4 regions of the Carnobacterium antarcticum genome follow, and region 3 is predicted to be linked to each of the others. Evidence: predicted binding sites of a transcription regulator. Region 3 holds the regulator's gene; each other region holds the start of a gene.
What was found. Region 3 encodes LexA, which represses DNA repair genes until DNA is damaged. Its sites were predicted from a motif close to CNAACANNTGTTNG; they were not measured.

Region 1 (5,928 bases), 1.2 Mb from region 3:
TGGCATTTGTCTCTTACAACTGCTGACAATTGTCTTAGGCTTTATGACGCATATTGCTATTGGAATTGCTCTGATTGTAATTTTTATTGTGGTTGTTGTTTTATTGTATAATACAGCTAAAGAAATCACGGTGGAAACCAATAAGTACATTGCTGATTTATCCTATCGTATTAAACGAGGAGAGCAGGAAGCCTTGATTAAAATGCCGATTGGCATTTTATTGTTTAATGAAGATTACGAATTGCAATGGATGAATCCTTATCTTCAAACGCATTTGGGTTATCAAGAAGTTCTAGGCAAAAAAATTAATGAAGTAGACCAGGAATTAGCGGATTTAATTCAAGAAAGTCATTCTTCTGGATTGAAGACAGCCCATTGGGACGATAAAGTTTTTCAGATAATTGTTCAACAAGATATCCGAGTGGTCTATTTAATGGATATTACAGAGTATGCACAAATCAAAGAAAAATACGAAGATGAAAAAATTGTGATTGGAAATATCTTTGTAGATAATCACGATGAGATCATCCAAGGGATGAACGACCGCAGCATTTCAAATTTAAATAATTTTGTTACGACGCATTTATCTCAATGGGCAAAAAAACACCATGTGTACTTAAAAAGAATTTCAGAGGATCGCTTCATTGTTATGATGCATCAAATGTCGCTCCTGTCGATTGAAGAAGATAAATTTTCTATCATCGACCGTATTCGCGAAAGAACTTCTAAGCAAAATTTTCCAGTAACGCTTAGTATGGGATTAGCTTATGGCGATGAAGATTTAAGTGAATTAGCTAAATTAGCACAAAGCAACTTAGATTTGGCATTAGGAAGAGGCGGAGATCAAGTCGTTGTGAAGTCAAAGAATGGCGAACCAAGATATTATGGCGGGAAAACGAATCCAATGGAAAAGAGAACGCGTGTTCGCTCTCGTATGATCAGCCAAGCGCTTCAAGAGTTAATGAAACAATCGGATCAAATTTTTATTATGGGTCATAGTTATCCAGATATGGATGTTATTGGGTCTTCGTTGGGAGTTCGAAGAATTGCTGAAATGAATAACAAAGAAGCATGGATCATTATCGATCCTGAAGGTTTCAGTAAAGACATTGCACAGTTGGTTGAAGAAATTGAAAAAGATAATTCTATTAGTCGTTATATTATTACTCCAGAAACGGCTGAAGAAATGATCACTTCCAATACGTTATTGATCATGGTCGATCATCATCGGCCTTCACTATCGATTGCACCTGATTTAGTCAAGAAGACGAATAACATTGTGGTAATCGATCACCACCGCCGCAGCGAAGAGTTTCCAGAAAAACCAGTTTTGGTTTATATTGAACCTTATGCATCTTCGACAGCAGAGTTGGTAACGGAGTTGTTTGAATATCAATCTAATGAAGCCGATCCAATCAATAAGATTGAAGCTACAGCTATGCTGGGCGGAATCATAGTAGATACGAAAAGTTTCTCATTACGAACAGGTTCACGTACATTTGATGCTGCAAGTTATTTAAGGTCCTGTGGGGCAGATGCGGTGTTGATTCAACGTCTATTGAAAGAAGATACGGACACTTACTTACTGCGCAGTCATTTGATTGAATCAATCGATTTTATCAGCGATAAAATGGCGGTTGCAATTGGCGAAGAAGACAGGGTTTATGATACAGTAGTAGCAGCACAAACAGCAGATACGATGTTGTCTATGACAAATGTCGACGCGGCTTTTGTGATTACCAAACGCTCAGATGGGCGTGTCGGAATCAGTGCTCGTAGTTTAGGCGAAATCAATGTTCAAGTTATCATGGAAGAACTTGGCGGCGGTGGGCACTTATCCAATGCTGCAACGCAAATAGATAATTGCACTGTGGCAGAAGCAAAAGAAAAATTAAAAGCAGTAGTAGTTAATCAAGATGAGGGGGAATAAAAATGAAAGTTATTTTCTTAGAAGATGTTAAAGGCAAAGGTAAAAAAGGCGAGGTCAAAAATGTAGCTGATGGATATGCACATAACTTCTTGATCAAAAATGGTTTAGCTAAAGAAGCAACTGCAGGAAGTTTAAGCGAATTAAAAGGGAAAATCAAAGCTGAAGAAAAACAACAAGAAGAAATCAAACAAGAAGCTGAAGAATTAAAAACCCTTTTAGAAAAAGAAGAAAATGCTATTGAAATCAAAGCTAAAGCAGCGGAAGACGGTCGTTTATTTGGTTCAATCACAACCAAACAAATTGCGTCAGCTGTCCAAAAACAATTAGGCATTAAATTGGATAAACGAAAAATCGAATTAAACGTTCCGATTCGGACCGTAACGTCGATGAAAATCGATATTAAAATTCACCCAGAAGTAACAGCAACGATGACTGTAAATGTATCGCCTGAATAAAATACCTAAAACTAAACGCATGAACAAACAATGTTCGGTCAGGATAAGAAATTCTGATCGAACATTTTTTATCTAATGAATCGTAAAAATGCAAACTATACCGGAACACTCGTTCTTATTGCTAGATTGTATTTCAAGAAATTTTGCGGTAAAATAAGAGCATTGAACTAAAGTAGCCAGTCTATACAAAAGGGACAAAAGGCTGCTGAAAGGAAGAGGAAATTTGGCAAATGAAGCTTTTCAAGATCGCTTACCGCCACAAAGTATTGAAGCGGAACAAGCTGTACTCGGGTCAGTTTTCTTAGATCCAGATACGGTTGTTGGAGCATTAGAATTTATTGAAGCAAAAGATTTTTATCGAAGAGGCCATCAACTTATCTTTCAAGCGATGTTAGATTTAAATAACCATAACGAAGCAATTGATATCGTAACGATCACTAATGCGCTGGAATCTAAAAATCAACTTGAAGACGTCGGCGGCATGGCTTATTTGGCTGAATTGGCTGTAACGGTCCCAACAGCTGCCAATATGGAACATTATGCTAAAATCGTTGAACAAAAATCGATCTTGCGTAATTTGATTCGAACAGCAACTGAAATCGTTACTAAAGGATATGACGAAGGAGACGAGCTGGCAACGATTCTAGATGAAGCTGAACGTGGAATCTTAGAGGTATCGGAAAAACGCAATAGAAGCGGTTTTTTATCCATCTCTGAAGTACTGAACACTTCCATCGCCCGCATCGATGAATTGTATCAAAATGATGAAGAAATTACAGGATTGCCGACGGGCTATAAAGCACTAGACAAAATGACGGCTGGTTTACAAAAAGATGAACTCATTATTTTGGCAGCTAGACCGGCAGTTGGTAAGACAGCTTTTGCGTTGAACATTGCTCAAAATGTTGGAACTAAAACAGATGAAACAGTTGCAATCTTCAGTTTGGAGATGGGAGCAGAATCGTTGGTAAACCGGATGCTGTGTGCAGAAGGCAGCATTGATGCAAGCAATCTGAGAACAGGGAATCTTTCTGAAGAAGAATGGCAAAACTTGATCGTGGCAATGGGAAGTTTGTCTAAAGCAAGCATCTACATTGACGATACTCCAGGGATTCGGGTGGCTGAAATACGCGCCAAATGCCGTCGTTTGAAACAGGAAAAAGGCGATTTAGGCTTGATTCTTATTGATTATTTGCAATTGATCGAAGGAACGGGTCGTGAAAGCCGTCAACAAGAAGTTTCTGAAATTTCACGGCAATTAAAAAAATTAGCTAAAGAATTGAGTGTACCCGTAATGGCCTTGTCTCAACTTTCTCGTGGCGTGGAACAAAGGCAAGATAAACGGCCGGTGCTAAGCGATATTCGTGAGTCTGGTTCGATTGAACAAGATGCTGATATCGTAGCATTCCTTTACCGAGATGATTATTACGATCGTGAAGATGGTGAGGATGAGGACGAAGACATGGCAGGAGAAGACAATGTTATCGAAGTCATCATTGAAAAAAACCGGAGCGGGGCACGAGGAACCGTTAAATTATTGTTTATAAAAGAATACAATAAATTTTCGTCATTGGCTTATTTTCCAGAAGATATGCCACAAAGATAGAAAAAGGCTGAAAACGATATCGTTCGTTTATCAGCCTTTTATTTTTGTTTTAAAAATAAAATATTCGTTTATCAGCTTTTAATAGGCTTTGATAGAATAAAATATTCGCTTTTTATTGAATACTGGTTTAAATACTGATAAACTGAGCTGGTAAATGATGAGCAAAAAAATAAGTAGCGAGGTGTTTATATGTCTTCAGTAGTAGTAGTCGGCACACAGTGGGGCGATGAAGGAAAAGGAAAAATCACTGATTTTTTAAGTGAGAAGGCCGAAGTTATCGCGCGTTACCAAGGCGGAGATAATGCGGGACATACCATTAAATTTAATGGCGTAACATATAAATTGCACTTGATCCCTTCAGGAATATTCGCTGAAAATAAAATCAGTGTGATTGGAAACGGTGTTGTGATCAATCCTAAATCGCTCGTAGAAGAAATCGGTTATTTACATGAACACGGAGTAGCAACGAATAATTTACGTATTTCAGATCGTGCACATGTCGTGCTGCCGTATCATATTTTATTAGATCAATTACAAGAAGATGCAAAAGGCGACCAAAAGATTGGAACAACGATCAAAGGAATTGGCCCAGCGTATATGGATAAAGCTGCTCGCGTCGGTATACGAGTAGCAGATCTACTAGACAAAGAAATTTTTGCAGAGCGTTTGCGTAGCAATTTAGAAGAAAAGAACCGTACGTTCACTAAACTATTCGGTACTGCTCCGATTGAGTTTGAGGATGTTTTTGAAGAATATTATCAATATGGTCAAGAAATCAAACAATACGTTTGCGATACTTCAGTTGTTTTAAATGACGCTTTAGATGCAAATAAACGAGTTTTATTTGAAGGTGCACAGGGTGTGATGCTGGATATCGATCAAGGCACGTATCCTTTTGTAACGTCTTCTAATCCAGTTGCAGGAGGAGTAACGATCGGTAGTGGTGTTGGCCCGTCAAAAATCGACAAAGTTGTTGGTGTTTGTAAAGCTTACACTTCTCGTGTAGGAGATGGTCCTTTTCCAACTGAATTGCATGATGAAGTTGGGCAGCAAATTCGTGAAATCGGGAAAGAATATGGAACGACAACGGGACGTCCACGTCGTATTGGCTGGTTCGATACAGTGGTCATGCGTCATTCAAAACGCGTTTCCGGTATCACAAATCTAGCTTTAAATTCAATTGATGTATTAAGCGGATTGGAAACAGTCAAAATCTGTACAGCGTATGAACGCAATGGCGAACAAATCCTTCATTATCCAGCAAGTTTGAAAGAACTGGCTGAATGCACTCCTATTTATGAAGAAATACCAGGCTGGGGCGAAGACATCACTGCTTGCCGCACATTGGAAGACCTTCCTGAAAATGCCCGTAACTATGTTTACCGCATTGCAGAATTAGTTGGTGTGCGTATATCAACGTTCTCAGTAGGACCAGATCGTGACCAAACCAATGTACTGGAAGACATTTGGTCACAACTCTAGCCGCTAACGTTAACGATGCTGAATCAGAACTAATCGAACCTTTCTCGTAAAATAGCGGTGAGGATTCGGTTAGTTTTTTTGTGTTCTCTACAGGACCAGCTAAAAAAGCTAAGCAATCTAAAAATTTTACTCTCTTTGGAATTTAGCATACAATTAAAAAGTATTCAGGTTAACTATAAGGAGGAAGCTCTAAATGATGAAAGAAAACACATTCGTATTTCACAATGGTGTGGAAATTCCTAATATCGGTTTTGGTACATGGCAAATTCCAAACGAAGAGGCTTATGATGCTGTAACGATGGCTCTTAAAAACGGGTATACTCATATTGATACGGCATTAGCTTATCGCAATGAAGAAAACGTTGGAAAAGCAATTAAAGATTTCGATATTGCCCGTGAAAAAGTTTTTATCACGAGTAAACTTCCAGCACAAATCAAAGGTTACCAAGAAACAC
Region 2 (5,928 bases), 340 kb from region 3:
AACGGCAATGTTCCACTGTTTACGAATGAAGATATCAGTTCAACTGAGGCATGGGATGAATATGGAGAAATGGATTCTTTTAAACGTGTGACTGCAGCAAATGCGGTTCTGGGTACTGAATCAATGCCAGCTGAAGAACGTGGGAATATATCCGATGTTTATCCAACTGGATGGGAACAAGAAGAGTATGCAAACGTTTCTGGTGGTTGGTTGTATAACCGCAGCCATTTAATTGGACATCAACTAACAGGTTATGATGGTGCAAATAATTTGATAACCGGTACACGTTATTTTAATGTTGAAGGAATGTTACCGTTTGAAAATTTCGTGGCTAATTATGTGGAAACTACGGATAACCATGTACGTTATCGTGTAACCCCATACTTTGAAGGAAATAATTTATTAGCCTCTGGTATATATATGGAAGGATTCTCCATTGAAGACAACGGAGAAGGATTACAATTTCATATTTATGTTCCAAATATCCAACCAGGTGTAACACTCGACTACGCTACTGGTGATAGCTTGTCCGACGAACCTGTCGTAAAAGAAGAAACGGTTGTGGAAGAACCCGCTATTGAAGAAGTTCCAGAAGAACCAGTAGTTGAAGAAGCTCCGTCAGGTGGAGATGTAAATTCTGTGGATGCAAATGGAAATGGTAAAGTAACTATTCAAGAAGCTAAAGACGCAGGTTTCTCAATGCCGCTCTACAGCGATCACTGGTTATACCCGTACATGGACGATCGTGACAATGATGGTATGGTAGGCGAATAATAAAATAGCACAAAAAAGCCACTTCTTAATTGAAGTGGCTTTTTTGTGCTATAATCGTTTAATATTAAAATGAACCATTAGAAAAGCAATTTAAAAGGAGATGATTTAATGGCTGATAATTTAATAACACTTTTGAAAGAATTTGAAGGTATTATAGGTACTCTATTGGGTATAGTGGTGGGTACTGTTATTTCTTACATTCAAAATAATACGGGCAAAATAAAAATATTTTTAACGGAATCAAAATACTATTTCACTGAGAGTAATTTAGATGGGAATGATAGAGTAATTTATATAGAAAAAAAAGATGGTACTAATTCTCATGATTTTGATTTTGCAAGCAACATAGAAATTTATAATAGCTCTAATACAAGGAAAATTTTACGCAATATAAAACTGTTCATTGAAACTACTAATGGAATAGAATATAAAAAATTATTTGTTGAAAACAACAACTTTTTTGATGTTTTAAACGTTGAAGCGAAATCGATAGTTAGGTATCACATATACGCTCATGAAGACCGGTTTGCTGAAACAGAAAGTATATTTTTGAATGAAATCATAGCACTCTACATAGAATTTGAAAATGAAAAAGGTAAAAAACAAAGATATAAAATATAAAAATGGGTTATCGGAAGTTACCACATAACCTTCTTATGAGGTAACTTTCTTCCTTTATAATCAAATATCTGTCCAAAGTAGCTAGGTTTCGAGTCAAGACGGTATTCTTGCACAACTAACTGCATTCGGTCATTGATGGTTCCTTCTATAGTAATAAGAGAATCTTCTTCGATATCGTACATAAATTTATAAGCCTTCATGCCAGCAACTAAACAATTAAATTTACGGTTGTCTACTTGCAATGTGAAGCGGCATAGCGGAGTACCATTATCTGTGTTGATAACCTTCACTTCTGAAACAACTTTACCAGTTAAAATAGCGAAATTCATTTTAAACAGCTCCTTTTTATCTATTAAACATCACCATCTATGTTGTTCCATTTTTTTAGAGTCACAAATTGAATGTTTCTAATTTCATCGAAATCGACTTTGGTATCATTTATGAAGATACCTAGTTCATCTCCACCAACAATATGACCAACTACGTCATCATAGTAAAGTCCGTTCTGATCTACATTTTCAAGTTGAATAGCGACAGACTTATTCTTTACTATGGATTCATTTATTGTTATTTCAATTTCACCTTGATTCATCTGTCTCTTTTGCTGATTAACTTTTGTTCTTTCTCCTGATAACTTTTCTTGGGTAGCAGTATGCTCAGATAAGTAAAAACCCGCCCATTTCTTAATGCCTCGATCACGATACTCCTCATTTAAAAAGCTCATTGTATACCCTCCATTCCGCCAGCATGTCCACCAACAAGAGAGCTGCGGTTAATAGCTGTAGCTCCTTCTAAAAGGCTGCTAGCATGTACTAACGATTGAAAACCATATTTATCTCTTATTTTATCTACCAACAAATCTAATTTTTCGTTTGCGATTTGTTGAGTGGGGTCTTCAAATAAATCCAATTGAATATTGCTGGTGTAAGTCAATTTTGAATAAGAAATTCCGATACTCCTTACAGCCATGTCGTCTTCATAATGTTTATTGAAAATATCAAAACAATAATCGACTAACTTCTTTGTATTAGATGTATTAGGAATTTTTAATTGTCGAGAGAATCCTGCTTTTTCTTCATGCTTAGAATAGGTAACGGTAAGGCTGACACATCCTGTTTTGCAATGGTGCTTTCGAATGCGGGTTGCCACTTGTTCCGCCATTTCTCGAATCACTATTTTGATCTCATGTCTTTTGTAATAATCTCTTTTAAGTATTTGAGAGTTTCCGTAACTCTTTTCTAAAGGACGATATTGTTCTCTAATGTCGCTGCGATCGATGCCCCAAGCGCCAGCGTATAGTTGTTCACCAATAAGACCCATAGATTCTCTTAGTTGATAAAAGTTTGCATGTGCTAAGTCATAGACTGATTTAATCCCTAAGCTATTCAGTCGAATCGCCGTTCGTTCTCCAATACCCCACATGTCTGTTATGTTTTCTATCTTCCAAATCGTTTCCGGTACGTCTTTGTATCGCCATTCAGCAATCAAGTTAGCGTTGTATTTAGCTTCGTTATCCAGAGCTAGCTTGGCTAGCAGCATATTGTCGCCAATTCCAATAGTGACATATAGGCCAATCTTTTTATAAATATGGTATTGAATCATCCTAGCCAAGTCATAGGCGCTTTTTCTTTTAAAGAGCTTCAAACTAGCTCTAACAGACACAAACGATTCATCTATGCTGTAAATATGTAAATCTTCATCTGAAACGTACTTGCGAAAAATATCGTTAATTTCAGTATTCTTTTCTATATAAAACTGCATGCGTGGAGGCACGATCAATAAATCAGGATGATAGGGGATGTCTCGTTTTCTGGTAACGTTACTGATGCCTAAAACTTTTTTAGCTAAAGGGGAGGCGGCTAGAACCAAACCGCCAGCATTTTCTGCATTGCTCATGACAACTAGCATAGTTTTTAACGGATGCAGGCCGCGTTCAACACACTCGACTGAAGCGTAAAATGATTTAACGTCAACGCAGAGAATGTCGTTGCTTATCTCGTCAGAGTAATCGAATGACATAAAGATCCCTCCTTTTTTATTTCATTATACGAACAAATGTTCGATAAGTAAAGCGAACAGAACGTAAAAAAAATACCCTGCACGGAGAATGCAGGGTGGAGGTAAAAATTTGTTGAACAAGTTAGTATCTGTTGTTTATCGAGATATAGTTTTTTATTAAAATAATCTGTCACATTACTTGGTATGTTCCAGAATCTACCATTATATAGGAAGACTTTATTCTTAGTGAATAAATAAAAAAGGGGCAGAAAAGGGGCATAAGTATCTAACTATTGTAAATCCATGCCATTTCTCGCTAATAGTATTGTACTTATAAACGCTTATATAAAAGGGTTTATAGCTATTGTACATTTATTTTAAATCCGCTGATTTGAGACCATGGCTCAAGGGTGTTTTGCTTTGTATCGGTATTTGCAGCTCTTGTTTTCGTAAAAAGGGCGTTTTTTTTGATGGAATTGACGAAAGCCACTCAGATTCTGAGTGGCTTTCTAATTAAAAATAAATATTCTTAAAGTTATTTTTGGGTTATAAATACTAATCAAATTATATCAATCGGTTTCTCATTTAAACGACATAAACCCTACCTCTTTTATGTCCTTACAGTTCTAAAACTGTGCCAGTGTGGATAAACTTCTTTAAAAACTATTCTATATAATGTTGCATACTTACTTTTAATACTTTATAAGTATAACATAAAAGCCAGCAGAATTCTATTAAGTTTCATTTAAGAAATCTAACGGTTCTCTTTGCTAGAGAGAACCGTTAGATTTAATGGACTAAAAAAACGGTTTTCGATTTACTATTTAATGTATCCAAAGAGTAGTCAGAATGAACAAAAGCCATAAGATTATTCTAGTAAAAACACGTTCAATAGATATTTTACAGAACGAGTATGTTTCTAAGAGCATTTTGTGGGTAAGAGCGTTAAAGCTCTTGTCTTATTTAAAGGTATACAAAAGTAGAAATTTAGGGTAAATTGAATAAAGAATTGTTTGGGAGAATGAGCGCCTTCTTAGTAGGAGGAGTAATTTTGTTCTTTCATTCATCAATCCTGCGAATGCGTAAGTGGAAAGGGAGGGTTGTTTTGGAAGCAACTACTTTTACCATTGTGATGATCATACTGTATCTTTTGCCGCTTTTGCTGTTAGTGTTGTTTAATAAAAGCGTCAACCGACATTTTAGAAGACAAAACAAGAGCATTAAGCTGCCAGATTTAATGGTTCCATATTTACTGTTGGGTATCCATATCCTAAGCTCGTTAACATTTGGTCAATCGATTTTTCCTTATTTTCTGATTTTTATTCTCGGTTTAGGAATGTTCATTGTAATGGCATTGGCTTATAAAAAAGGCGAAATCATTTATGGGCGTTTTTGGAAAACGTATTGGCGTTTTATTTTTTTATTTTCTATTCTTACTTATTATTTTTTAGTAGGAGCAAATATCTTCACACAGTTTACTTAAAAAGCGTTTTAGAAGCAGCGAGATGGTATAGTTATCCATCTTGCTGCTTTTTTTGTGCTTTTTTGGGAAAATTCCCCACTCTTAAAACACTTTTGAAAAGGCTGCTAAACAGAGAGGCTAAAGCTTTCTTTTATTCCGTGTGTTTTTTTATAGAATCCTTCGATTAATTGTGGTGGAAAGTGGGGCGATGTGGTAGACTGAAAATAACTACTAAAAGTGGGGTGAGTATAGCTATGTTAATGGGTGAGTATAAGCACAACATCGACGCAAAAGGCCGCTTGATCATGCCGGCGAAATTTCGCGACGATTTAGGAACGAAATTCATCTTAACCCGCGGTTTAGATGGTTGCTTATTTGGTTATCCCCAGAATGAATGGACTATACTCGAAGAAAAACTCAAGCAACTTCCGCTTGCAAAAAAAGAAGCTCGTGCTTTTACTAGGTTCTTTTATTCAGCAGCGACGGAATGCGAATTAGATAAGCAAGGAAGAATCAATATTCCGCAAACATTAAGAGACCATGCGAAACTAGAAAAAGTGTGTCATGTAGTCGGTGTATCAGATCGAATCGAGATTTGGAGCGAATCCAAATGGAATGAGTTTTCAGCAGAAGCTGAAGAGACGTTTGACGAGATCGCTGAAAACATGATTGATTTTGGGTTTTAGTAAACGAACTTTCAAATCATAAACAAAGGGGGAACGGAAATGGCAGAATTTAATCATGAAACAGTCTTGCTTCACGAAACAGTGGATAGTCTGTCTTTAATTCCCGATGGTGTCTACGTCGACTGTACTTTAGGCGGAGCAGGCCATAGCGAATATCTGCTTTCTCAATTAAATGAAAACGGTCATCTTTACGCATTTGACCAAGATGAACGAGCAATTGAAAATGCAAAAGTACGGTTAGCGACTTATGTCGAAAAAGGAATGGTAACCTTCATTAAGGCTAATTTCCGCTTTATTAAAGAAGAACTAAATGAGCGAGGGGTATTCGAAGTTGACGGCATTTTATATGACTTAGGTGTTTCTTCGCCACAACTAGACGAAGCGGAA
Region 3 (5,928 bases):
GTAGTCATAACCGACCATCATGAATTGCCTGCAATCTTGCCAGCGGCTTATGCAATTGTTCATCCCCGTCATCCAAATGGCCACTATCCATTTAAAGATTTGGCAGGAGTAGGAGTAGCGTTTAAGCTGGCGACTGCTTTACTGGGTGAAGTTCCACTTGAATTACTCGATTTAGTAGCTGTTGGTACCGTGGCGGATTTAGTTTCTTTATTAGGAGAAAACCGGGCTTTGGTCATGCAAGGAATAGCTGTTTTAAGAGAATCGCAAAGAGTGGGTTTAGCTGCTTTATGCAAGGTGGCTGGAGCCAAGCAATCAGAAGTAGATGAAGAGACGATTGGCTTTATTTTAGCCCCTCGGTTGAATGCGATTGGGCGTTTAGGCGAGGCTGCTCCTGCTGTAGAATTGTTGACGACATTCGATGAGGCCGAAGCGAATTCTTTAGCCCAGTTAATTAATGAGAAAAATAAAGAACGACAAGCCTTGGTTTCAACCATCACAGCTGAAGCTTTTGATATGATTGAAAAAAGCGATGCGAACCCGCATGTGTATGTATTAGCAAAAGAAGGCTGGCATGAAGGAGTTTTAGGAATCGTGGCCAGCAAAGTGGTTGGCAAGACTGGAAAACCAGCCATTGTATTGAATATGGATAGGACGAATGGGACAGCTAAAGGGTCAGGACGAAGCGTGTCAGCTTACCATCTGTATGAAGCATTAGAAGATGTCAGTCACCTGACGACGAATTTTGGCGGACACCATATGGCAGCAGGTTTGACACTGCCTGTCGAGAATATTGGTGCGATTCAAACAGAACTCAATGCTTTCTTACTGCAAAGCGGTTTAGCTGAGCAGTTAACGGAAGAAATCGTAGTTGATGAACGGTTGACCATAGCTGAGAGTAGCGTGGAATCAATCGAAGAGCTGCAAAAGCTTGCTCCTTTTGGAACGGATAATCCTAAACCGGTCTTTTTATTCGAAAATGTAAAAGCACAAGATGTTCGACGTATCGGCGGAGATAATGCACATTTGAAATTAAAAATAATGGATGAAGCAGCATCTTTAGATGTGATTGGTTTTCAATTCGGCCCTGTTGCAGCTGAGATTGGTGCTGATGCTGAACTATCGATTGTGGGACAGTTAAGCATCAATGAATGGAATGGGTTGCGTAAGCCTCAGTTGATGATTGAAGATTTGGCAATTGAGGGAGTGCAAGTTTTTGATTTGAGAAGTACTCAAATCGCTCCAGCAATTTGGCAGATGGCACCTGCTGATTATTTATTTTTCAATGAAAAAAACTATCAACAATATGAAAGCAGCATCACTGAGACAAGTTACGGTCATTTGATCACTGATCAAGAAAGTGCCGAGGGTTTTATCCTGCACACGGATCAACTTATTTTAGTTGATTGCCCCTCAGATTTAACTTTATTAAGCACTGTATTGAATCAGGTAGAGCCAACAAAGGTTGTGGCTTGTTTCTTTAACCAAGAAGAAGCTTATCTTACTGGAATACCTAGTCGGATGCAATTTTCACAAGTTTTTAAGTATACTGCAACTCATATTGATATTGATGTTCGTCATAAAATAAGTTTATTAGCAACGCATTTGAAAATAAAAGAAAAACTATTGATTTTTATGATTTCTGTGTTTTTTGAAGTAGGATTTGTTACAATAAAAGACGGTGTTATGAATATTGTTCCAAATGCTGAAAAGAAAGAGTTGACTGAATCGACTACTTATCAAAACCGTTTGAAAAAAATAGCAGCTGAAGAAGCTTTGATCTATAGTCGGTTTACTGAACTAGAAACTTGGTTAAAACAACAGTTGAAAAAAGAACTGTAAAATTGGATGGAGGAAAAGTTTCAATGGACTTAAAAAAATATATTGCAAATGTACCCGATTTTCCCGAAGAAGGCATTATCTTTCGTGATATTTCACCTTTAATGGCAGATGGAGAAGCTTATCGTTATGCTACCAACGAAATCGTTCAATACGCAAAAAATAAAGGCGTGGATATGATTGTTGGACCTGAAGCTCGTGGATTTATTGTAGGATGTCCCGTTGCCTATGAATTAGGTATCGGTTTTGCGCCGGCACGTAAAAAAGGAAAATTACCTCGTGACACAGTCGAAGTCAACTATGGTTTAGAATACGGCAATGACGTTTTGCAAATTCATAAAGATGCTATCAAACCTGGACAAAAAGTGCTGGTTTGCGATGATTTACTAGCTACTGGTGGAACAATTGCGGCAACAGTCAAATTGATTGAGCAACTAGGAGGAGAAGTAGTCGGTATGGCTTTCTTAGTTGAGTTAACCGATTTAAATGGACGTGACAAAATTAAAGGATACGATATTTTAGCTTTAATGGAATACTAGAAGCTTGATAAACTAATAATGGACAATACAAAAAGTCGTTAAACAAAATTTGTTTAGCGACTTTTTGTATTAAAATATATGGCTGCGGTAAAGTCCTACGACTTTTCCTAAAACAGATACTTCATCTAAAATAATAGCATCCATGGTCTCATTTTCCGGCTGCAAACGATAATAATGATCTTCTTTATAAAACCTCTTACATGTTGCTTCGTCTTCATTGGTCAAGGCAATAACGATATCTCCGTTGTTGGCGCTGGATTGTTTGCGGACGATCACTTCATCACCATCAAAAATCCCAGCATCGATCATGCTTTCCCCACGGATAGTCAACATGAAAAGCGATTCGCTTTCTTGTTTTAAGTTTGGCGGAAGCGGAAAATAATCAGTCGCTTCTTCTACTGCTAAGATGGGTTCGCCCGCTGTAACAGTTCCTAGCAAAGGAATTTGTTTTAATTGAACACCTAATTTTGATAACCCCGTAGCTGTTAATTCGATTGCTCTCGGCTTACTAGGATCTCGTTGGATAAACCCGTTTTTTTCCAATCTGGACAGATGCCCATGGACAGTCGATGTAGAAGATAAAGAAACGGCTGTTCCAATCTCGCGTACAGTCGGTGGGTAACCTTTTGATTGGACTTGTTCGTGGATATATTGTAATACTTCAATTTGTCTAGATTCTGGAGTTTTACGCATAAATAGCTGCACCTCAATTCCTATATATTTCTTATTCATAGAATACCATAAAATTATATGCGAATCAAACAAATGTTCGCTATATTTAAAAATCACTTTGATGTATTTTATAGGATTTTTTTGGTATAGTAGCTAAAGAATACAAATAATGGAGTGAGTAAAATGTTACCTAAAGAACAATTGACCAGAATCAATGAATTAGCAAATAAATCTAAAGCTGAAGGGCTGAGCTTGTCTGAACAAGCAGAACAAAAAAAACTTCGCGAAGCGTATTTAGCGGCTTTTCGGGGAGGAATGCGCAATCATATCGAAGGACTAAAAGTTGTTGATGAGGAAGGCAACGATGTGACTCCCGATAAATTGAAAGAAATCCAAAAAGAAAAAGGCATCCACGACCGTTCCTAACAAATGGAGCGATAAATAGTGCAGGTATTAAGAAAAGAAAGACTGTTTTTATAAAAAATGCATTCAGTGATTGCTTCAATGGGAATAAAACAGTAAAATAGAGGTATTACAATTGAAAGGATGATTTACTTGTTTGACAATACGGACCAATTAGCGGTAAATACAATTAGAACACTGAGTATAGACGGAGTGCAAAAAGCCAATTCTGGTCACCCAGGCTTGCCGATGGGGGCAGCGCCGATGGCGTATACTCTTTGGACGCAACAATTAAAAGTAAACCCTAAAAATTCAACGTGGGTGGATCGTGATCGGTTTGTCCTTTCAGCCGGCCATGGTTCAATGATGTTGTACAGCCTTTTACACCTTGCAGGCTATCAGGTGTCGATTGATGATCTAAAACAATTCCGCCAATGGGAAAGCAAGACTCCTGGACACCCAGAAGTTCACTATACCGATGGGGTTGAAGCGACTACTGGTCCATTAGGACAAGGGATCGCAAATGCTGTAGGAATGGCAATGGCTGAAGCCCATTTAGCCGCTACGTATAACAAAGAAAATCACCAAATCGTGGATCATTACACGTATGCTTTGTGTGGCGATGGCGATTTAATGGAAGGGGTTTCTGCAGAAGCAGCAAGTTTAGCGGGTCATTTAGAGTTAGGTAAACTGATCATGTTATACGATTCGAATGATATTTCATTGGATGGACCGACTTCAAAAGCCTTCACTGAAAACGTTGGAAAACGGTTTGAAGCGTACAATTGGCACTATATTTTAGTAAAAGATGGAAACGATTTAGACGAAATCAATGCTGCACTTGAAGCAGCAAAAGCAGAAACAACGAAACCAACCTTGATCGAAGTGAAAACGGTGATCGGTTTTGGGGCTCCTAATGCGGGATCTCATAAAGTCCACGGTGCTCCACTAGGTCCAGAAGGGATCGAAGCAGCGAAAAAAGCTTACGGATGGGAAGGCGAAGACTTCTTCGTGCCCGTTGAAGTAGCACAACGTTTCAAAGAAACGATGGTCGATAAAGGCGTTGCAGCGGAAAAAGAATGGACGGCTGCTTTTGAAGCTTACCGTAAAGATCATCCTGAACTAGCGGCTCAATTCGAATTGTCGATGACTACTGAATTGCCAGAAGGTTGGGACAGTGAATTGCCAAGCTTCTCCGTAGAAGACGACGCTTTAGCTTCTCGTGTTACCGGAAGCCAAGTTTTGACTGCTATCTCTGAAAAAGTTCCTTATTTCTGGGGCGGATCAGCCGACTTATCGTCTTCAAACAACACGATGGTCGCTGGAGAAAAAGATTTCCAACCGGGACAATATGAAGGACGGAACATTTGGTACGGTGTCCGTGAGTTTGCAATGACAGCTGCTGCTAACGGAATCGCTTTACATGGCGGTTCAAGAACCTATGTAGGCACGTTCTTTGTCTTTACCGATTATTTACGTGCAGCGATTCGTTTAGCGGCGATCTCGAAATTGCCGGTAACCTATGTGTTTACCCATGATTCGGTGGCGGTCGGCGAAGATGGACCGACCCATGAACCGGTTGAACACTTGTCTAGCTTACGCGGCATGCCGAATTTAACTGTTTTGCGTCCAGCAGACGGGAATGAAGTAACCGCTGCTTGGAAGATCGCAATAACGTCAACGGATCACCCGACATTATTGGTCTTGTCTCGTCAAAACTTGCCTGTTTTACCAGGCACACAAGAAAAAGCGCAAGAAAGCGTGGCTAAAGGGGCATATGTTCTTTCGCCTCAATCAGGAGAAACGCCTGAAGGCATCTTGATTGCGACTGGTTCTGAAGTAGCCTTAGCATTAGAGGCTCAAAAAGCATTAAAAGCAGACGGGAAAGATGTCTCCGTGGTTTCGATGCCAAGTTTTGATCTATTTGAAAAACAAGACGCAGCTTACCAAGAGTCTGTCTTACCGAATGCCGTCCGCAAACGGGTTTCCATTGAAATGGGCGCCAGCTTTGGCTGGGAACGCTATGTTGGTCTAGATGGAGCTATGGTAGCCATCGACAAATATGGCGCGAGTGCACCTGGTGCTACGGTTATTGAAAATTATGGGTTTACAGTGGAAAATGTTGTAGCGGCTTACAGTAAGCTATAGACTATTTCTTCATTTGTCAGCCATGTGGATTGAGAACAGTTCAATTCACATGGCTTTCTTATATGGAAATTGAAAGATCTTCAGGCAAACGGTACATTTTTTTCTTAAGTAAGGCGTTTAGCTATTTATTTTTAGTTTAAAGTCTAGTACAATTAACCATTGAGAGATTTTGAAAGGAGTGAATGAAATGAGCACAGGTTTAGCAATACTTTTTATTATTCTTGCGTTAATTGCAGGTTTAGTTGGTGGATTTTTCTTAGCAAGAAAATACATGATGGATTATTTCAAAAAGAACCCGCCAATTAATGAAGATACTTTACGTATGTTGATG
Region 4 (5,928 bases), 140 kb from region 3:
CGCTGGTCTAGAACAAATGGGAATTGATTTGAATGAAACGTTAGGAGCAATGCGTCCTAAAAATAAAGTGAAACGTTCTGTAACGGTTAAAGAAGCCATTGAAATCTTGATTCAAGAAGAATCAGAAAAATTAGTAAACCGTGAAGACATCCATTCTGAAGCCATTCGTTTGGCGCAAGATTCCGGTATTATTTTTATTGACGAGATTGATAAAATCACATCTAAAGGCAGCAATTCCGGAGAGGTTTCTCGCGAAGGAGTCCAACGAGATATTCTGCCGATCGTTGAAGGATCACAAGTATCGACAAAATACGGTACGATTCATACTGATCATATTTTGTTTATTGCTTCAGGAGCTTTCCATGTTTCGAAACCAAGCGATTTGATTCCTGAATTACAAGGACGTTTTCCAATTCGTGTTGAATTGGATGATTTAACGAAAGAAGATTTTGTTAAAATTTTAACAGAGCCTAATAATGCTTTGATCAAACAATATGTTGCTATGTTGAGGACAGATAATATTGATGTAACGTTTACTTTTGAAGCCATTGAGCAATTAGCCGATATCGCTTATCGTGTAAACCATGAAACCGACAATATTGGTGCGCGTCGTTTGCACACTATTTTAGAAAAATTATTAGAAGACCTATTGTTTGAAGCACCAGATATGCAAATGGGCGAAATCACCATTACTAAAAATTATGTCACTGAAAAAATTGAGCATATTGTGGAAGACAAGGATTTAAGCCGGTACATTCTATAATAACTATTTGGAGGAAGAACATGAGTGGTTTACTTCAAAAAATGCGTAAAATCAATAACATGCTTCAAAAAAAAGGCGGCGTAGTAAGCAACGGCTCGATAGAAGAAGGGAATTTGCCCTTTACTGATATGGCTGTTATCTTAGGAGACGTTTTAAATGCCAATACTTATTTGATCGATGAAGCCGGTAATCTACTCGGCTATACCGAAAAGCATGAAATCAACAACGAACGAGTCAAAGAAATGCTGGATGCTAAGAAGTTTCCGCTTGAGTATGCTTTAAGCATGCTCGAAATTAAGGAAACACGTACCAATATTGGTATTGAAAGCGACTATACAGTCTTTCCTATTGAAACGCGCGATTTGTTTACAGATGGGTTAACCACTGTTATTCCTATCTATGCAGCTGGTGAACGATTAGGGACGTTGATTTTAGCCCGCTTAGCTCCTCAATTTGATGATGATGATCTGATATTAGGAGAACATGCAGCGACGGTTGTGGGGATTGAAATTATCTATAAGAAATCTACTCAAATCGAAGAAGAAGCTAGAGATTCGGCTAATGTCCAAATTGCCATTAAAACATTGTCTTATAGTGAATTGAAGGCTGTCAAAGCTATTTTTGAAGAATTGGGCGGCTTAGAAGGACGGCTGACTGCTTCGAATGTAGCGGATAAGATCGGAATCACACGTTCGGTGATTGTTAATGCCTTAAGAAAATTAGAATCTGGCGGCATCATCGAATCTAAATCACTTGGAATGAAAGGGACGTATATTCGTATCCATAATACCAAGTTTATCGAGGCTTTAGATAAAGAATGGGCTTACTGACAACCAATAATAAAGAAACGGGATTAAAGGGGGATATCAATGAGTATTAAATTAGAAAACCAAAACTTAATTGTTACTATTTCTGAAAAAGGTGCAGAATTAACGAGTCTAAGAAATAAAGAAACGGGTATTGAGTACTTATGGCAAGGCGACCCTGCTTTTTGGAATAGACAAGCACCGGTTTTATTTCCAATCGTCGGACGATTAAAAGACGATCAATATGAATACAAGAACAAACGATACTCGATGTCACAACACGGTTTTGCAAGAGACTACCCTTTTAATATAACCCAACAAAGTGAAACAGCAGTAGCTTTACAATTATCAGCCGATCCTTCTACTAAAGAAAAGTATCCTTTTGATTTTCGTTTAACGATTACTTATCGTTTAGAAAACCAAACTCTTGATGTTGGTTATTTAGTTGAAAACTTAAATCAACAAGAAGAAATGTATTTTTCAATTGGAGGCCATCCAGGGTTTAACGTTCCTCTAACCTCAGAGACCGTTTTTGAAGATTACTATTTGAACTTTTCACCTAAGCGTTCTAGAACGCTTATCCCTTTAGAAGGGCCTTATCTAGATCTCGAAAACCGTACATTAGCTCAAACCAATACGGATATCGCTTTAAAAAGAGCTTTATTTGATCAAGATGCATTGATTTACGAAACTAAAAGGAAAAATACATTTTCTATCCAATCAGACAAAACCAAGCATAAAGTAGCCGTAACGTTAGAAGGATTTCCATACGTTGGTATTTGGTCTCCTCCTAAACAAGAAGCTCCGTTTGTTTGTATTGAACCATGGTTTGGAGTGGCAGATTCACTTGATGCAACTGGACAATTAACAGAAAAGCTAGGTATTCAACACCTGGCTCCGGCTGAACAATTTAATTGCCACTATGAAATCGCTGTTGATTGATTTAGTGCAAAAAAACGCCTGACAGATAAAAATCTGTCAGGCGTTTGATTTGTTGAGGATTACTTTTTTGTTTGAGACGAATCTTTTTTATAACCAAATCCAAATGGAACTTTGCTTTCTGTTCCGTTACGGATTCTTTTGATATTATCTTTGTGACGATAGATGATAAAAACAGTCAAGACAGCGGCAATCGTTGTTAAAATCCAATCGTTTGTCAAAAGGGTTGACGGCGTTATAATCAGTAAGGCCAGCATACTTGAAAAACTGACCATCCGTGAAAAGAATAAAATCACTAAAAATAAAACCACGCAGAAAATAAAAAAAGTCGGATTGTATGCCAGAAGAACCCCTGCGCTGGTAGCGACTGCTTTTCCGCCTTTGAATTCAGCGAATATTGGGAATGTGTGTCCTAGGATGGCTCCTAGGCCTAATACCATTGGATTCAAATCAGAATGCACTAAGTAGGGCAAACTCGCTGCTAATGTTCCTTTTAAAACGTCTGCTAGCAATACAAGTATGCCAGCTTTTACGCCTAATACACGAAACGTATTAGTGGTTCCTGAATTTCCACTGCCATAATTACGAATATCTTTTTTATATAGTTTTTTACCTAACCACACTCCAGATGGTATAGAACCTAAGAGGTAGGCTGTAATAAACATGAGTATAATTTTTACCAACTTCACTCACTCCTAACTCAGCAACTTGATTGCCGATAAGCCATATTTTACCACTTATTCTACTGTAAGGCTAGTTAAAATCGATTGAATAAAGCTGAACCAAATTATAGAGAGAGCATTGTTTAACGGTTGCAAAAGAATTGAAATTAAGTTGCCTCTTGCGTTTTACTATGAGAACTAGTTTAATAGTAAAGCAGGAGATGTGCATTTTTTGAATGCGAACATACTTTCCCTTTTTTTACAGAAATAGCGATTTTTTCTTTTCAATCGTTGTTAGATAGAGTATTATTGAATAGATGCTTAGATAAATAAACGGATGAATACGAAGTGAGCTTTTTAATTGTGCACTTGAAAAAGGATTTTTTTGAGGTAAGTTTTAATTAACGCACTAAGTAACTCGTAATAATGGTTAAGGAGTTTTTTTAATGCCAAAAAAAATAAAAGTAGAATACAACGATGAATCCATTCAAGTTCTTGAAGGATTAGATGCTGTCCGTAAAAGGCCGGGAATGTATATTGGGTCAACAGATACTAGAGGTTTGCATCATTTAGTATATGAGATTGTTGATAATTCCGTAGATGAAGCTTTATCTGGCTACGGTAATGAAATAATCGTTACTTTACACAAAGACGATAGTGTTAGTATAAAAGACAATGGACGCGGAATGCCAGTTGGAATGCATTCTTCAGGCGTTTCGACGATCCAAGTTATATTTACTGTGCTGCATGCCGGTGGGAAGTTTGGACAAGAAGGCGGTTATAAAACATCGGGTGGTTTACATGGTGTAGGTGCAAGTGTGGTTAATGCACTTTCTGAGTGGCTGACCGTTACTGTCATTCGAGATGGCACAGAGTACCAACAACATTTCGTAAACGGCGGAAAACCAAAAGGAACATTAACAAAGAAGAAAAACAATCGCGGAAAAAACGGAACAACGGTTCATTTTAAACCAGATGCGACAATCTTTTCTACCGTTAATTACTCTTATGATGTCTTATCAGAAAGGCTGCGAGAATCAGCTTTTCTTTTGAAAAATTTGCGGATTGAACTGATTGACGAGCGAAACGATAAATCTGACGTTTTCCATTATGAAGAAGGAATCAAAGAATTTGTCGCTTATTTAAATGAAGATAAAGATACTTTAACACCAGTTGCTTATTTTTCAGGAGAGAGCAACAGTATGGAAGTGGAGTTTTCGTTCCAATACAATGACGGCTATTCAGAAAACATTTTATCGTTTGTTAACAACGTGAGAACCAAAGACGGTGGAACACATGAATCAAGTATGAAGACGGCTTTAACTAAAACATTTAATGAATATGCCCGTAAAGTAAATCTGTTAAAAGAGAAAGAAAAAAATCTTGAAGGCAGTGACTTTCGAGAAGGGTTAGCCGCGATCATTTCTGTTCGTATTCCTGAAAATTTATTGCAATTTGAAGGTCAAACCAAAAGCAAATTAGGGACGGCACAAGCTCGTGGAGCCGTAGATGCGGTCATCAGCGAACAAATGGGTTTCTATTTGATAGAGAACGGTGAAATGAGCCAACAGCTCATTCGTAAAGCTCTTACCGCGCGAGAAGCTCGAGACGCTGCCAGAAAAGCCCGTGAAGAAAGCCGAAACGGGAAAAAACGCAGAAAAAATGAGTCATTGTTATCAGGTAAATTGACGCCGGCGCAAAGTAAAAATGCTAAACGTAATGAATTGTACCTCGTTGAGGGAGATTCTGCAGGTGGATCAGCTAAACAAGGACGTGATCGTAAGTTCCAAGCTATTTTACCGTTGCGTGGAAAAGTTATCAATACTGAAAAAGCTAAATTACAAGACATCATGAAAAATGAAGAAATCAATACGATGATTTATACGATCGGTGCCGGGGTTGGGCCTGAATTTGATATAGAAGCCTGTAATTACGATAAAATCATTATTATGACCGATGCAGATACCGATGGGGCCCATATTCAGGTGCTGTTGCTGACCTTCTTTTATCGGTACATGAAACCGTTGATTGAAGCGGGTAAAATCTATTTAGCTTTACCTCCATTATATAAACTATCAAGAGGAATCGGTAAAAAAGAAAAGATAGCCTACGCTTGGACGGATGATGAATTAGTAGACGTAACGAAAAAATTTGGTAAAAATTACATTTTACAGCGTTATAAAGGGTTAGGTGAGATGAATGCGGATCAGCTATGGGATACGACAATGGATCCTGAGACTCGAACCCTCATTCGTGTTAGAATCGATGATGCTGCACAAGCAGAACGACGTGTTTCTGTTTTGATGGGAGATAAGGTTGAACCTCGACGCAAATGGATCGAATCTCATGTTGAATTCTCACTAGAAGAAGGCAGCAGTATTTTAGACAATGATCAACTTATGGAAACATCGGAATTAGAAAATGAAGGAAGTGCTGTAGATGGAGAATAGAGCGGACATTCAAGAACTGACTCTTGAAGAAGTTATGGGAGACCGCTTTGGACGTTACTCAAAATACATTATCCAGGAACGTGCTCTCCCAGATATTCGTGATGGTTTAAAACCGGTTCAACGTCGAATTTTATATGCCATGAACGTAGAAGGCAACACTTCTGAAAAAGGCTTTCGGAAATCGGCTAAGACAGTCGGAAACGTTATCGGGAATTATCATCCGCATGGAGATAGCAGTGTATATGAAGCGATGGTGCGGTTGAGTCAAGACTGGAAACTACGTGAAGAACTGGTTGAAATGCATGGAA

Region 1: the regulator LexA is predicted to act here: its motif matches at 2,488-2,501, upstream of dnaB (replicative DNA helicase).
Region 2: the regulator LexA is predicted to act here: its motif matches at 3,444-3,457, upstream of NY10_RS00695 (Y-family DNA polymerase).
Region 4: the regulator LexA is predicted to act here: its motif matches at 3,410-3,423, upstream of parE (DNA topoisomerase IV subunit B).

What each region holds. Positions count from the first base shown of each region.
Region 1 covers NZ_CP010796.1:1,820,195-1,826,122, forward strand. The annotation lists gene NY10_RS08575 (DHH family phosphoesterase) at 1-1,930, shown strand, start outside; gene rplI (50S ribosomal protein L9) at 1,933-2,385, shown strand; gene dnaB (replicative DNA helicase) at 2,609-3,991, shown strand; gene NY10_RS08590 (adenylosuccinate synthase) at 4,181-5,473, shown strand; gene NY10_RS08595 (aldo/keto reductase) at 5,667-5,928, shown strand, end outside.
Region 2 covers NZ_CP010796.1:112,918-118,845, forward strand. The annotation lists gene NY10_RS00675 (DNA/RNA non-specific endonuclease) at 1-774, shown strand, start outside; gene NY10_RS00680 (hypothetical protein) at 883-1,395, shown strand; gene NY10_RS00685 (single stranded DNA-binding domain-containing protein) at 1,413-1,724, opposite strand; gene NY10_RS00690 (hypothetical protein) at 1,748-2,119, opposite strand; gene NY10_RS00695 (Y-family DNA polymerase) at 2,116-3,414, opposite strand; gene NY10_RS00700 (DUF3397 domain-containing protein) at 4,499-4,876, shown strand; gene mraZ (division/cell wall cluster transcriptional repressor MraZ) at 5,110-5,541, shown strand; gene rsmH (16S rRNA (cytosine(1402)-N(4))-methyltransferase RsmH) at 5,581-5,928, shown strand, end outside.
Region 3 covers NZ_CP010796.1:456,166-462,093, forward strand. The annotation lists gene recJ (single-stranded-DNA-specific exonuclease RecJ) at 1-1,839, shown strand, start outside; gene NY10_RS02430 (adenine phosphoribosyltransferase) at 1,863-2,375, shown strand; gene lexA (transcriptional repressor LexA) at 2,445-3,068, opposite strand; gene NY10_RS02440 (DUF896 family protein) at 3,231-3,473, shown strand; gene tkt (transketolase) at 3,594-5,597, shown strand; gene NY10_RS02450 (YneF family protein) at 5,785-5,928, shown strand, end outside.
Region 4 covers NZ_CP010796.1:600,170-606,097, reverse strand. The annotation lists gene hslU (ATP-dependent protease ATPase subunit HslU) at 1-763, shown strand, start outside; gene codY (GTP-sensing pleiotropic transcriptional regulator CodY) at 784-1,593, shown strand; gene NY10_RS03040 (aldose 1-epimerase family protein) at 1,633-2,511, shown strand; gene plsY (glycerol-3-phosphate 1-O-acyltransferase PlsY) at 2,571-3,173, opposite strand; gene parE (DNA topoisomerase IV subunit B) at 3,617-5,620, shown strand; gene parC (DNA topoisomerase IV subunit A) at 5,610-5,928, shown strand, end outside.